Regions from separate parts of the Draconibacterium orientale genome, predicted to be linked through region 1. Evidence: riboswitches for the same ligand, from Rfam matches in the RefSeq annotation. Region 1 holds a riboswitch; the other holds the start of a gene.
What was found. Region 1 has a riboswitch for cobalamin ahead of nrdA (class 1a ribonucleoside-diphosphate reductase subunit alpha). Riboswitches for the same ligand answer to the same signal wherever they lie in the genome.
Positions count from the first base shown of each region.

Region 2: linked by a shared signal. The riboswitch ahead of BMW53_RS15990 (ABC transporter substrate-binding protein) and the one ahead of nrdA (class 1a ribonucleoside-diphosphate reductase subunit alpha) in region 1 are both predicted to bind cobalamin.

Region 1 is NZ_FOHT01000003.1:111,625-117,007, reverse strand. It holds gene nrdB (class Ia ribonucleoside-diphosphate reductase subunit beta) at 1-808, opposite strand, end outside; gene nrdA (class 1a ribonucleoside-diphosphate reductase subunit alpha) at 856-3,204, opposite strand; cobalamin riboswitch at 3,299-3,485, opposite strand; partial or broken gene BMW53_RS21460 (epoxyqueuosine reductase QueH) at 3,504-3,838, opposite strand; gene BMW53_RS03165 (PAS domain-containing protein) at 3,891-4,460, opposite strand; gene cobO (cob(I)yrinic acid a,c-diamide adenosyltransferase) at 4,471-5,007, opposite strand; gene nrdG (anaerobic ribonucleoside-triphosphate reductase activating protein) at 4,998-5,383, opposite strand, start outside.
Region 2 is NZ_FOHT01000032.1:26,851-32,233, reverse strand. It holds gene BMW53_RS16010 (hypothetical protein) at 1-291, shown strand, start outside; gene BMW53_RS16005 (hypothetical protein) at 463-849, shown strand; gene BMW53_RS16000 (Hsp20/alpha crystallin family protein) at 919-1,359, opposite strand; gene truA (tRNA pseudouridine(38-40) synthase TruA) at 1,958-2,716, shown strand; cobalamin riboswitch at 2,784-2,969, shown strand; gene BMW53_RS15990 (ABC transporter substrate-binding protein) at 3,040-3,846, shown strand; gene BMW53_RS15985 (FecCD family ABC transporter permease) at 3,866-4,876, shown strand; gene BMW53_RS15980 (ABC transporter ATP-binding protein) at 4,878-5,383, shown strand, end outside.

The DNA.
Region 1 (5,383 bases):
CATCGTCGAGGCTTTCAATAATCTCTGAAAATCCTTCGTTTTTATTGTGACGCAAATCGTGAATCATTCGTTGGGTAATGGCAAGATGTTCGTTTTCGTCGCGGGCAATAAACTTGATAATTTTAGCATTGCCTTCCATCTTTTTGTTTTCAGCAAAAGCAAACGAACAGGCAAACGACACATAAAAGCGTACACCTTCCAGAATATTTACCGACACCAACGCCATATAAAGCTTTTTCTTTAAGGTATCTTCATCAATTTCATTCTTTAATGTTGTACCCAGTTGTTGCGCCTGGTATTGAATCAGGTAGTGGTAAAAATCGTTGTATTGGTCGGTAACCGAACCGGCACGCTCCATAATCATTTCGTTCGACATAATATCGTCGAAAATTTTATTAGGTTCGGCATAAACGTTTTTTATGATGTAGGAATAGCTCATGGAGTGGATGGTTTCGAAAAAATCCCAGATAATAATGGCTTCCTCCACTTCGGGCAAGGTTACCATCTGTCCGAAGGTAATAAATGGCGAGCGCCCCTGAACACTGTCGAGCAGCACCTGGTATTTCAGGTTTTCGGTGAAGATAAATTTCTCCTGGTCGCTTAACGTGTTAAAATCATTTATGTCTTTTGTCAGCGAAATTTCTTCCGGACGCCAAAAGAAGCTCAGCATTCGTTGCGATAGCTTCTCGTAAAACGGGTACTTTTGGATATCGTAGCGTTGTACATTTTTCCCTTCGCCTAGGAACATTTTTTCGTTCAGAAAATCAATTTTATTTCCGTTATATATACTTGGTTTATGTGTGCTCATTATAATACTTATTAAACTTTTTACTACTATTTTTTTTGATAAACTCTTTACACAGAACAAGCACCGCCTTCGCAGGCATCTAATTCTACTTCCGAGATTTCACGGCTTTGTTCTTTTTCTTGTTGTGTGGTGTCTTCAACAATTATTGTTTTTTCAACATCTCTTTTTTGTGCTGCTTCCTGCGATGCCTCACCCGAATTATCGTTGCTATTTAGGTAGTACAGCGTTTTTAATCCGTATTTGTAGGCTAAACTTTCGTGGCGTATTAAATTACCAATCGGAACTTTGTTGTCTTCGTATTTCGATATATCGTAATACAGGTTGGTACTGATACTTTGATCCACAAATTTCTGGAATACAGCGACAAATTTCAGATATGCTTCGTTGTCAATGTCCCATGCCAGCTGGTAATTTTCTTTGTAGGTTTCAAAGCCGGGAACAAGTTGTTTTAATGGGCCAAATTTGCTCATTTTGGCAATCAGAAGTTTGCGTACCGGATCGATTCCGGCAGTTGAATTAGACACAATAGAACTTGAAGCAGCAGGAGGAATGGCACTTAATGCCGAGTTACGCAATCCATGCTGTTTTACCAGTTCCCGGAGTTCGCCCCAATTAAGGGTTAAATCGTTTGGAGTAATTTCATCTACATTTTTCTCATAGGTATCTATCGGTAAAATGCCGTCGGAATATTTGGTACGGTTAAAATAGGCACAGGCTCCTTTTTCTTTTGCCAGATTTGCCGATGCTTTTATCAATCCGAACTGAAAGCGCTCCATGTGAAGGTGCATTGTTTTAAGTCCATCTTCTTTGTCGAAACGCAGGTTGTTTTTTGCCAGAAAATTAAACACATCAGAAACTCCAATACCTAAACTACGTCTCCTTTTTGTCGATATCTCAGCAGCTTTAACCGGGTATTCCTGGTAATCGATCAATTCATCGAGAAAGCGCACCAACAATTCGGTTAAACTATCCAGCTCGCTAACATCGTCCAGTTTCCCTAAGTTGATATTGCTTAATATGCACATGGCAATTTCGCCATCGCCTTTGTTTATGTCTTCTAAAGGAGCTGTTGGGAGTGTAATTTCCTGACACAGGTTACTCATGTAAATGTTGTCCTTAAACGAACTGTGCTTGTTTACATGGTCGGCATTCAATATATAAATTCGCCCCGTTTCGTAGCGTTCTTTAAGCAAGGCTAAATAAAATTCGCGGGCATTGATACTTTTTTTGCGAATGTTCTGGTTGTTTTCGAGCAACAGGTAAAGCTCTTCAAAACCTTCGTAATCGGAACTATAAAAAAGCTCGTACAGTTCACGGGTTTCTTCACTTGAAAAAAGGGTGATGTTCTCATTGTTTTTAACTCGTTCGCGAAACAACTTATTTAAAGCTATGGAGTAATCCATGCGGCGAACACGGTTTTCATCGTTTCCTTTGTTGTTTTTCAGCTGGATAAAAGTTTCAATTTCCCAATGGAAAAATGGCAGGGTAGAAGTAGAGCCTCCGCCGCGCACCGAGTTTTGCGTAAACCCTTTCGTTGAAGCTTCAAATATTTTCAGAAAAGGAACAAGGCCGGTATGCACTACTTCGCCATTTCGAATTTGTGCATCGATACCGCGTATTCGCCCAAAATTTAAACCAATACCGGCGCGGTGTGCGGTGTAGTAACCAACGGCTGTATTCGAATTCATGATGGATTCCAGCGAATCGCCAACATCAATTAAGCAGCAGGAACTAAACTGGCGCAAAGGAGTGCGCACTCCTGACATAATTGGAGTTGGTAAACTTATTTTGAAAGTTGATAGCGCATCATACAATTTTACAACGTACTCTTTGCGTTGCTTTTTTTCATAGTTCATAAACATGAACATGCCTATAAGCATAAATGCTTCTTGCGGGGTTTCGTATAGTTCGCCGGTAATTCTGTCTTGCAAAAGGTATTTGTCTACCATTTGGCTCATTCCGGCAAAAGAGAACTTAAAATCCCTGTCGTAGTTGATATGTTTGCTGAAGTACACTAAATCCTGCTGATTGTATTTTTCCAGCAATACTTTGTCGTAAACACCCCGGTAAATGTTATTCTTCACAAGATATTCAAACGGAATGGGATTTAACTGTTTGTAAACTTGTTTTCGCAAATCCATTAATAGCAGGCGGGCCGCCACATACTGGTAATTGGGTTGTTTTTCTGAAATCAGATCGGCGGCCGAGCGAATCATCACCTTTTGAATTTCGGCAGTTGTGATCCCTTCGTAAAACTGAAGATTGGAGTTAATTTCAATATCGGATACCGAAACATTTTCGTAACCGTTGCAAGCCCATTCAACGGCTTCGTGAATCATTGATAGGTCGATGGGGGCCTTCGAACCATCGCGTTTTACTACATTAATTTGTTCCATTAATAAAGAGTTTAAATAATTAATGGTAGCAAATAGGATAAAATTAGAGAAAAGTAATAGGTTGACTTTTCCAAGCTTTTATTCCCGAAAGCTACGAAACAATCAAAAAATGATAGGTCTTCCGACTTTCCCGATTTTCAGCGCCTTCCCAGTCGAGAGAATTGGACCAGTGGCTATGTACTGAAAACATGTATTACCTTGCGGTAATTGCGGGATTACGGCTGCGGGTACAGTTGCTGATTTACACAGCATTCCCTTGCATCATTTTCATTTCATTGTTTACAATGAACATTAGCAACTTAATACTTGTTGCAGCGAGATTTTAACACCGATGGGTTATTGGTCAGTATGACAATGGATTGGCGTGTTGATAAGAGGAGTACTGTTGAATTATTATCCAAATTTTGAACCTTTGCCGGGCCGCGCAAACTATATTTGCAGCCGCAATATTGTTGGCGGTAAAAATCGTATTCGCAGATGATTTCGATTTGCGTTGAGCCAGCCCGTTTTTGCGCCAGTTATTTGCCCAAAACGTAACACCGGGAAATAAACCGATTGCATGATTTCCGGCTTCATTAATTTGGCTAAGGTTTTTCCAGCGTGAGCTGGCCAGGGTTGTGGTATAGAACGAAATGGATGATTAGCCATAAATGAAACACGCTAAGATCTAAATTGGCATTATTTGTTTATGCAACCTCTCTTTCCAATGCTAAAAAATGTATTGAATTATTATTGCCTGTAAGCGGAAAGATTTGAATTTCGCAATTATACATTTCTCCGTTTTTTCGGTAATTAACTACCACTTCTTTGAAAGGTTTGTTTTGTTCAATTTTTTCATTTATTCTGAGTTTTACTGCTTCCGAAGTATTTTCGCCTTGCAAAAATATGGGACTCCGGTTTATGGCATATGATTTCGGATATCCCGTCATCTCTGAAAAACCATCGTTAACCCATAAAATTCTTTTGGTTTCGTTGGTTAATATTAATGCTTTGTATGGATAAGTTTTTAATACCTTTTTTAGATCTGTTTTCCAGTTAAACTTACCAGAATATTTATGAAGTGTTTTAAGTTCTGTTTCTCTTTCGGCTTCCTTTAAATTTTGTTGGTATTTGGGATAATAAAATTCCCAGCACATAAGAGGAGGCGCAAGCCTTTTTGGTGGTTTTATATCTTTTTTTACTTTTTCTAACTCAGCCTTCGAAAGACTCGACAGGTAGATATCGAGGCACATCATGTCTCCAAGGTTCTTTTTCATTTCTTAGTTGTTAAAATTCAATTCCTTTTCGAGCATTAACTCCGTTTTGGTAGTAATGTTTTATTTCCTTCATTTCGGTTACCAGGTCGGCAATATCAATAATTTCCTGCGGAGCATATCTACCGGTAATAATCAGCTCGGTATTTTCCGGTTTTTTCCTGATGGTTTCCAATAGTGATTTCACCGGAAAAAGCTCGTAATACAAAGCGATGTTGGCTTCGTCGAGAATTACCACATCGTATTGCCCCGATTGAATAATTTCTGTGACCTCTGCCAAACCTTTTTGTGCCGCGTCTATATCTTTTTGTGTTGGATTTTTCACAATAAAACACCCCAGGCCATATTGTTTAATGGTAATATCGGGCAGAAACTTGTTCACAGCTTCAATTTCAGCATAGATTTTTCTTTTTACAAACTGGGCAAAGAATACTTTTTTACCGGCACCAACTGCTCTTAATGCCAGGCCAAAAGCAGCCGTTGTTTTGCCTTTTCCGTTCCCGGTGTAAACTTGTGTATAGCCTTTCGTTTGTTTGTTTTTTAATGAAATAAATAACTCACATCTTTCATAAAACCATCTTGCTGAATTTCGAATAAATGCTGGTTAGTTGTATCGCTTTTTAAGTTACCTAAATTTTCTACGTATCCGCCCAGTTTTATGTACTGAAAGTTAGTGCTGTCAAAAGCTTCGGGTAACCTGGCACAACCCGAGTACCACGCAGTTTTAGTTTCCGGGTAATGAAGGCGTATAAAATTAGCCAATTCTGCTACTCTTTGAGGATCGCCATCTCCGCCCATAAAACAAAAACAGGTGATAGATGAGGCGTATTTTTCCATCAAGGAAACGATTTGCACTTCGTTCAGTTCTTCGCCAATATCTTTCTGCAAATGCGGACTGTGGCAGCCTTTACACCGATTCGGGCAAT
Region 2 (5,383 bases), on a different contig from region 1:
TGGTTTTTCTTCGAAAATGACCTTACCCTGCATCTTTTTCGGTTTCCGCTTTCACAAAGGTTGTTTTCGTTTGATTTAACAGGCGCGGGAGATTTTCGTTTGCATCGGTCAGGGGTAAAATCAGACATCCGCGTAGGAACAGCAATTTCGTGGGGAAGGGCTACATTTGGATACGAACTTACAAAGCAGTATGGAAAGGCGAATGTGGAATGGGTTGATTATTACGATGACGATGATTTGTACCGGATTTACTTCAGAGTTCGGCTGGAAAAGCAAAAAGGGAATTATTGACAAACAGGCGCTTATGGAGTAGTATTGGTGTTGAAGGTTCAGGGTGTTCAGTCCCGGTTTGGGAATTTCATCATAACTAACAGTTGATAGTTTGTAAAAGTAAGCTACAATTTAAGGTGAAGATGTCTTATTTTGTAGTTTTATACCGACGCAAAACAACTTTATAATTCTATGGATGCAGAGAAATTTAAATATGAATACAAAGATTGTATTGTATTTAAGTCCTATTTTGGTTTAATAACCGTTAACGATGTGAAAGAATCCTGGCTGTATGCTATTGAGAAGGATACATTTCCGGCAGAAACTATTGGGTTTGTACTTGATTACAGGGCAGCTCATTTTGATATAGAGCCGGGGCAGCATGTCGAAATTCCTGAATTTTACCAACAAAATCCCAATGTTTTTGGAAATAAAAGAATTGCCATTGTTACTGTAAATCCTGAAGATATAGTATATCCCATGTTAATTCGTATTTGCGACCGAGGTTACGAATCGCGGCCGTTTAGTACGATGGAGGCTGCAATTCGATGGGTTTTAGAAAAGAAGCAGGGTTTATGAAGTTTGCTTCCCGAAAGCAATCAACTAAAAACGTCGCCCAAAATCTTTGAGCGACGTTTTTATTACTCCTTACGAAATTTTAATCTGTCTTTCAGGTTGAGGTTTTACCTCATCGCGTTTTGGCAGTATAATATGTAAAATTCCATTGTCGTATTTGGCTGAAATCTTTTCGCCAACTACTGCATTTTCGGCAACGGTGAACGAACGTTGAAACGATTGGTAACTGAACTCTTTGCGTGTATAGTTCTCATTTTTTTCTTCTTTTTCGTTTTTCTTTTCCGAAGAAATGGTGAGCACGTTGTTTTTAAAGTTCACGTTAAAATCGTTTTTGCTCATTCCCGGAGCTGCAACCTCGATAACAAAATCATCGTCGGTTTCTTTTACGTTTACTGCCGGTAACGAAGTGTTTGTGCTCGAAAAGTTCGAGTGATCCCAATCCATCAATTCATTGTTGAAAAACCTGTCAAAGACTGATGGAAAATACGGTTCGTTTCTTCTTGCTAATTTCATGACTTTATCCTCCTTTAACTTTTGGTTAAACAATTCATTGAACATGCTGAAAAGAAAAAATCAAATGCCATACCATCTTTGATTTTGTGAAAATATTTCAGTGCTAAGCTGTCTGGTTGTCAGTTGGTTTGGTGCGTGTTTTGAATGTGATTGGAAGTCAGTAATTTGTAAAATGTCAAAATTTCAGTTTAGGGCCTTTATTGTTAAACAACATCTTTATCACTCTTGGTTTTAATGAATTAATGTTTTAATTTTATTAAATAAACCTGACGCCCCATTTAAAGGGCCGCCAAATTAAAACAAACAATGAATAGTTTTAACTCCATAAATTGTTAAGTATAACGAGTAACAGCGGATGCTTTGGAGGATTAAAACCTGCTTTTAAAACAGCTAAAATTGCATTAGAAACTAAGGGATAGGATTGAAAAAGTTAATGAACACTTTCAAAAACTTTTAGGCTTCGTTCTGAAGTCGTGTGTTTGGGGTTAACTGGGGCCGCCTCTCTGAAAAAGAGAGGCGGCTATTTTTTTGCCGGTACTTTGGTTAATCTGTGCTTTCAACTTTTTCTGTAATTTTACCCCCAGATAAAACGAGAAAAATGCCACAACGTTATTTTTTACAACTTAGTTACAAGGGAACCAATTACCATGGTTGGCAAATTCAGCCTAATGCTGTTTCTGTTCAGGAGGTGATGGAAGACGCACTATCAAAAATCCTGCGCGAAAAAATAGCTGTTGTTGGTGCCGGACGAACCGATACCGGTGTGCATGCCTCGTTTTTTATTCTGCATTTTGATACCCAAAATAGTATTCCCGAAAATCTGGACATCGTTTATAAACTCAATAGTTTTTTACCATCCGATATTGCTGTGCAAAAAGTGTGGCCGGTTGATGAGGAAGCACATGCCCGGTTTAGTGCATTATCACGAACCTATCATTATTTTATTTCTACCGAAAAAAATCCGTTTGCAACCGAAACGAGCCACAAATACCTGAAACCACTCGATGTGGACAAAATGAACCAGGCAGCATTAAGGCTTTTTAATTACACCGATTTTACCAGTTTCAGTCGCCTGCATACCGATGTAAAAACCAACAACTGCAAAATTATGCACGCCGAATGGACGAAAAATGGCGAACAATTAAAATTTACAATTAAAGCCGATCGGTTTTTACGCAATATGGTGCGTGCTATTGTAGGAACGCTGTTGGAAGTGGGGAAGAGCAAACTCAGTATCGAACAGTTTTGTGAGATCATTGAAAAGCAGGATCGGGGGGCAGCAGGAGCATCAGCGCCGGCGCAGGGGCTATTTTTGGTGGATATTGAATACCCCAAAAAACTTATGAGTGAATGTTGAAATAGTTTCAAAATGTTTATTTTTTAAACAACTGTTTGTGTTCTGCATTTTGTACTCTTTAAAATTATTTATCTTTGTGCGCGTTGGTTACGCACAATTGCGTTTAGGGAATCCGGTGTAAATCCGGAACTGTACCCGCAGCTGTAAATTCAGAAAATGATCATTTCTCACGCCACTGTCGGTTCAGCCAATGACGGGAAGGCAATGATCAAAGGGAATAAGTCAGAAGACCTGCCAGCAAATGGATGAACGAACTTCGGGAACAAAGTTTCGGGAATCAATCTATTGATTTCTGCACCTGATTTCCTGTTAATTTTAAACGGATGAAGATTAAAATTCTCGTGGTATTGCTGCTTGCCGGTTTTTCGGTGTTTGCACAGGATGTTAAACGCGTGATTTCGCTGGCACCGTCGATTACCGAAAATATTTACCTGGTTGGCGGAAAAGATAAACTTGTGGGATGTACGAGTTATTGCATGTTGGCCTTAAATGATGGAATTGAAGAAATTGGTTCAACGGTTGATGTAAATGTGGAGAGGATTTTCGCTTTGAAACCTGACATGGTACTAACTATGAAATTGACCAAAGCGCAGGATATTGCTACTCTTGAAAAACTGGGATTACGTGTTGAGGTGTTGGAAACGCCGCGTACTTTCGATGAAATTTGTGCCCAAACACAACAAATCGCCGAGCTTATCGGATGCGAAGATCAATCGACAGAAGTAGTTGCAAAAGCCCGTAAAACGGTGGCCGAAATTCAGGCGAAATCGAAGCAGCTGCCTCCTTCAAAAATATTTTTCCAGATTGGCGCCAATCCCGTATTTTCGGTGCTGGACAATACCTACATGAACGATTTTATGCTGTTGTGTAATGCAACAAATATTGCCTCCGGGTTAAAACACGGAACTTTAACCCGCGAAAGTGTATTGCTAAAAAATCCGGATGTGATAATCATTGCCGAAATGGGCGGTTTTGGCAAGGAAGAACGAAAGGTTTGGAATACTTACGAAGGAATGGAGGCCGTAAATAACAACAAGGTTTTTCTGATTTCTTCGGAAACAGCCTGTAGCCCAACACCGGCAAACTTTGCAAGTGCACTGAAAGATGTTTACCGTTTTATAAGCGAGTAAATCCAAAAGTTAGAGACGAATGAACAGCAAATATTTAAAATGGATACTTTTTTTAGCCGCACTTTTGGTGTTGTTGCTGGTGTCTGTTTTGTTGTCGTTATCGGCCGGTGAAATAAAAGTTTCGCTGATGCAACTGCCACAAATTTTGTCGGATAAAGGCAGCATCGAATACACTGTTCTAGCAAAAATCCGTATTCCCCGAATATTGATGGCCATTGGTGTTGGCGGCGCTTTAAGCCTGTCGGGAGTGGTGTTGCAGGGTATATACCGAAACCCGCTGGTTGAGCCCTACACGCTGGGAATTTCCGGTGGTGCGGCTTTGGGAGTGGCCATTGCCATTGTTTTTGGGCTGAATACTCTGAGCTTCTTTTCGCTTCCGGCATTTGGCTTTTTGGGGGCGCTTGTTACGCTCATTGTTGTGTATCTGTTAAGTATAAAACGTGGCGGATTAAGTATCAACAGTATGTTATTGATTGGCGTAATGGTAAGTTTTGTGTCTTCTTCGGCCATGATGTTTCTGATGTCGATTTCTACCGCCGAAAACCTGCATAACATTGTTTTCTGGGTGATGGGATCGCTGGATGAGTCGAACAATTCTCTGATTGCCATTGCATTCTATTCATCGCTGGCCGGACTGGTAATTTCGTACTTTTTTGCACAAACGCTGAACGCACTTCGCCTGGGTGAAGTAAAAGCACGGCACTTGGGAATAAACACCGGCGTAGCAATAAAACTGCTGTTTTTTGTGGCGTCGTTACTCACCGGAATTGCCGTTTCGGTAGCCGGAGTTATCGGTTTTGTTGGTTTGGTTATTCCGCACTTAATCCGATTGATTATCGGCAACGATTACCGTGTCCTTTTGGCCGGTTCGTTTATGGGAGGAGCCATTTTTCTGATACTTTCCGATACCATTGCCCGAACCATTATTTCGCCAAATGAACTGCCGATTGGCGTAATAACCGGTTTTATTGGGGGATTGGTTTTCATTATTGTGTTGAGTCGCTCCAAATCACATTTCAAACTGAATTAGCATGGAGCAGTTTTTTCAAATATCAAATTTTTCGTGCGGATATCCGGGAAAGTTCATTCTCCAGGATATCGATTTTTCAGTGGCAAAAGGTGACATTGTGGGGATTATCGGTCCAAACGGTTCGGGAAAAACTACTTTGTTTCGTGGAATTTCAGGAGAGCTTCCTCCGCTGAAAGGTAAAATGGAGCTGAAGGGGTTGGATACGCGAAAAATGAATCTGAAGCAGCGTGCTCAAAATATTGCCATTGTTACGCAGAATATTGAAATAGGCAGCATGACTGTGGAGGAATATGTGTTGATGGGCCGCATTCCGTATCACAAACAATTTCAGTTTTTCGAGACCAAAGAGGATTTTGCCATTGCCGAAAAATACATGAAGCTTACGGGCGTTGACAAACTGAAAGGAAAATACATGAATGCCTTGAGTGGTGGCGAGCAACAGCTTGCAGGAATTGCCCGTGCATTAACACAAGAACCCGATTTACTTCTGCTCGACGAGCCAACTTC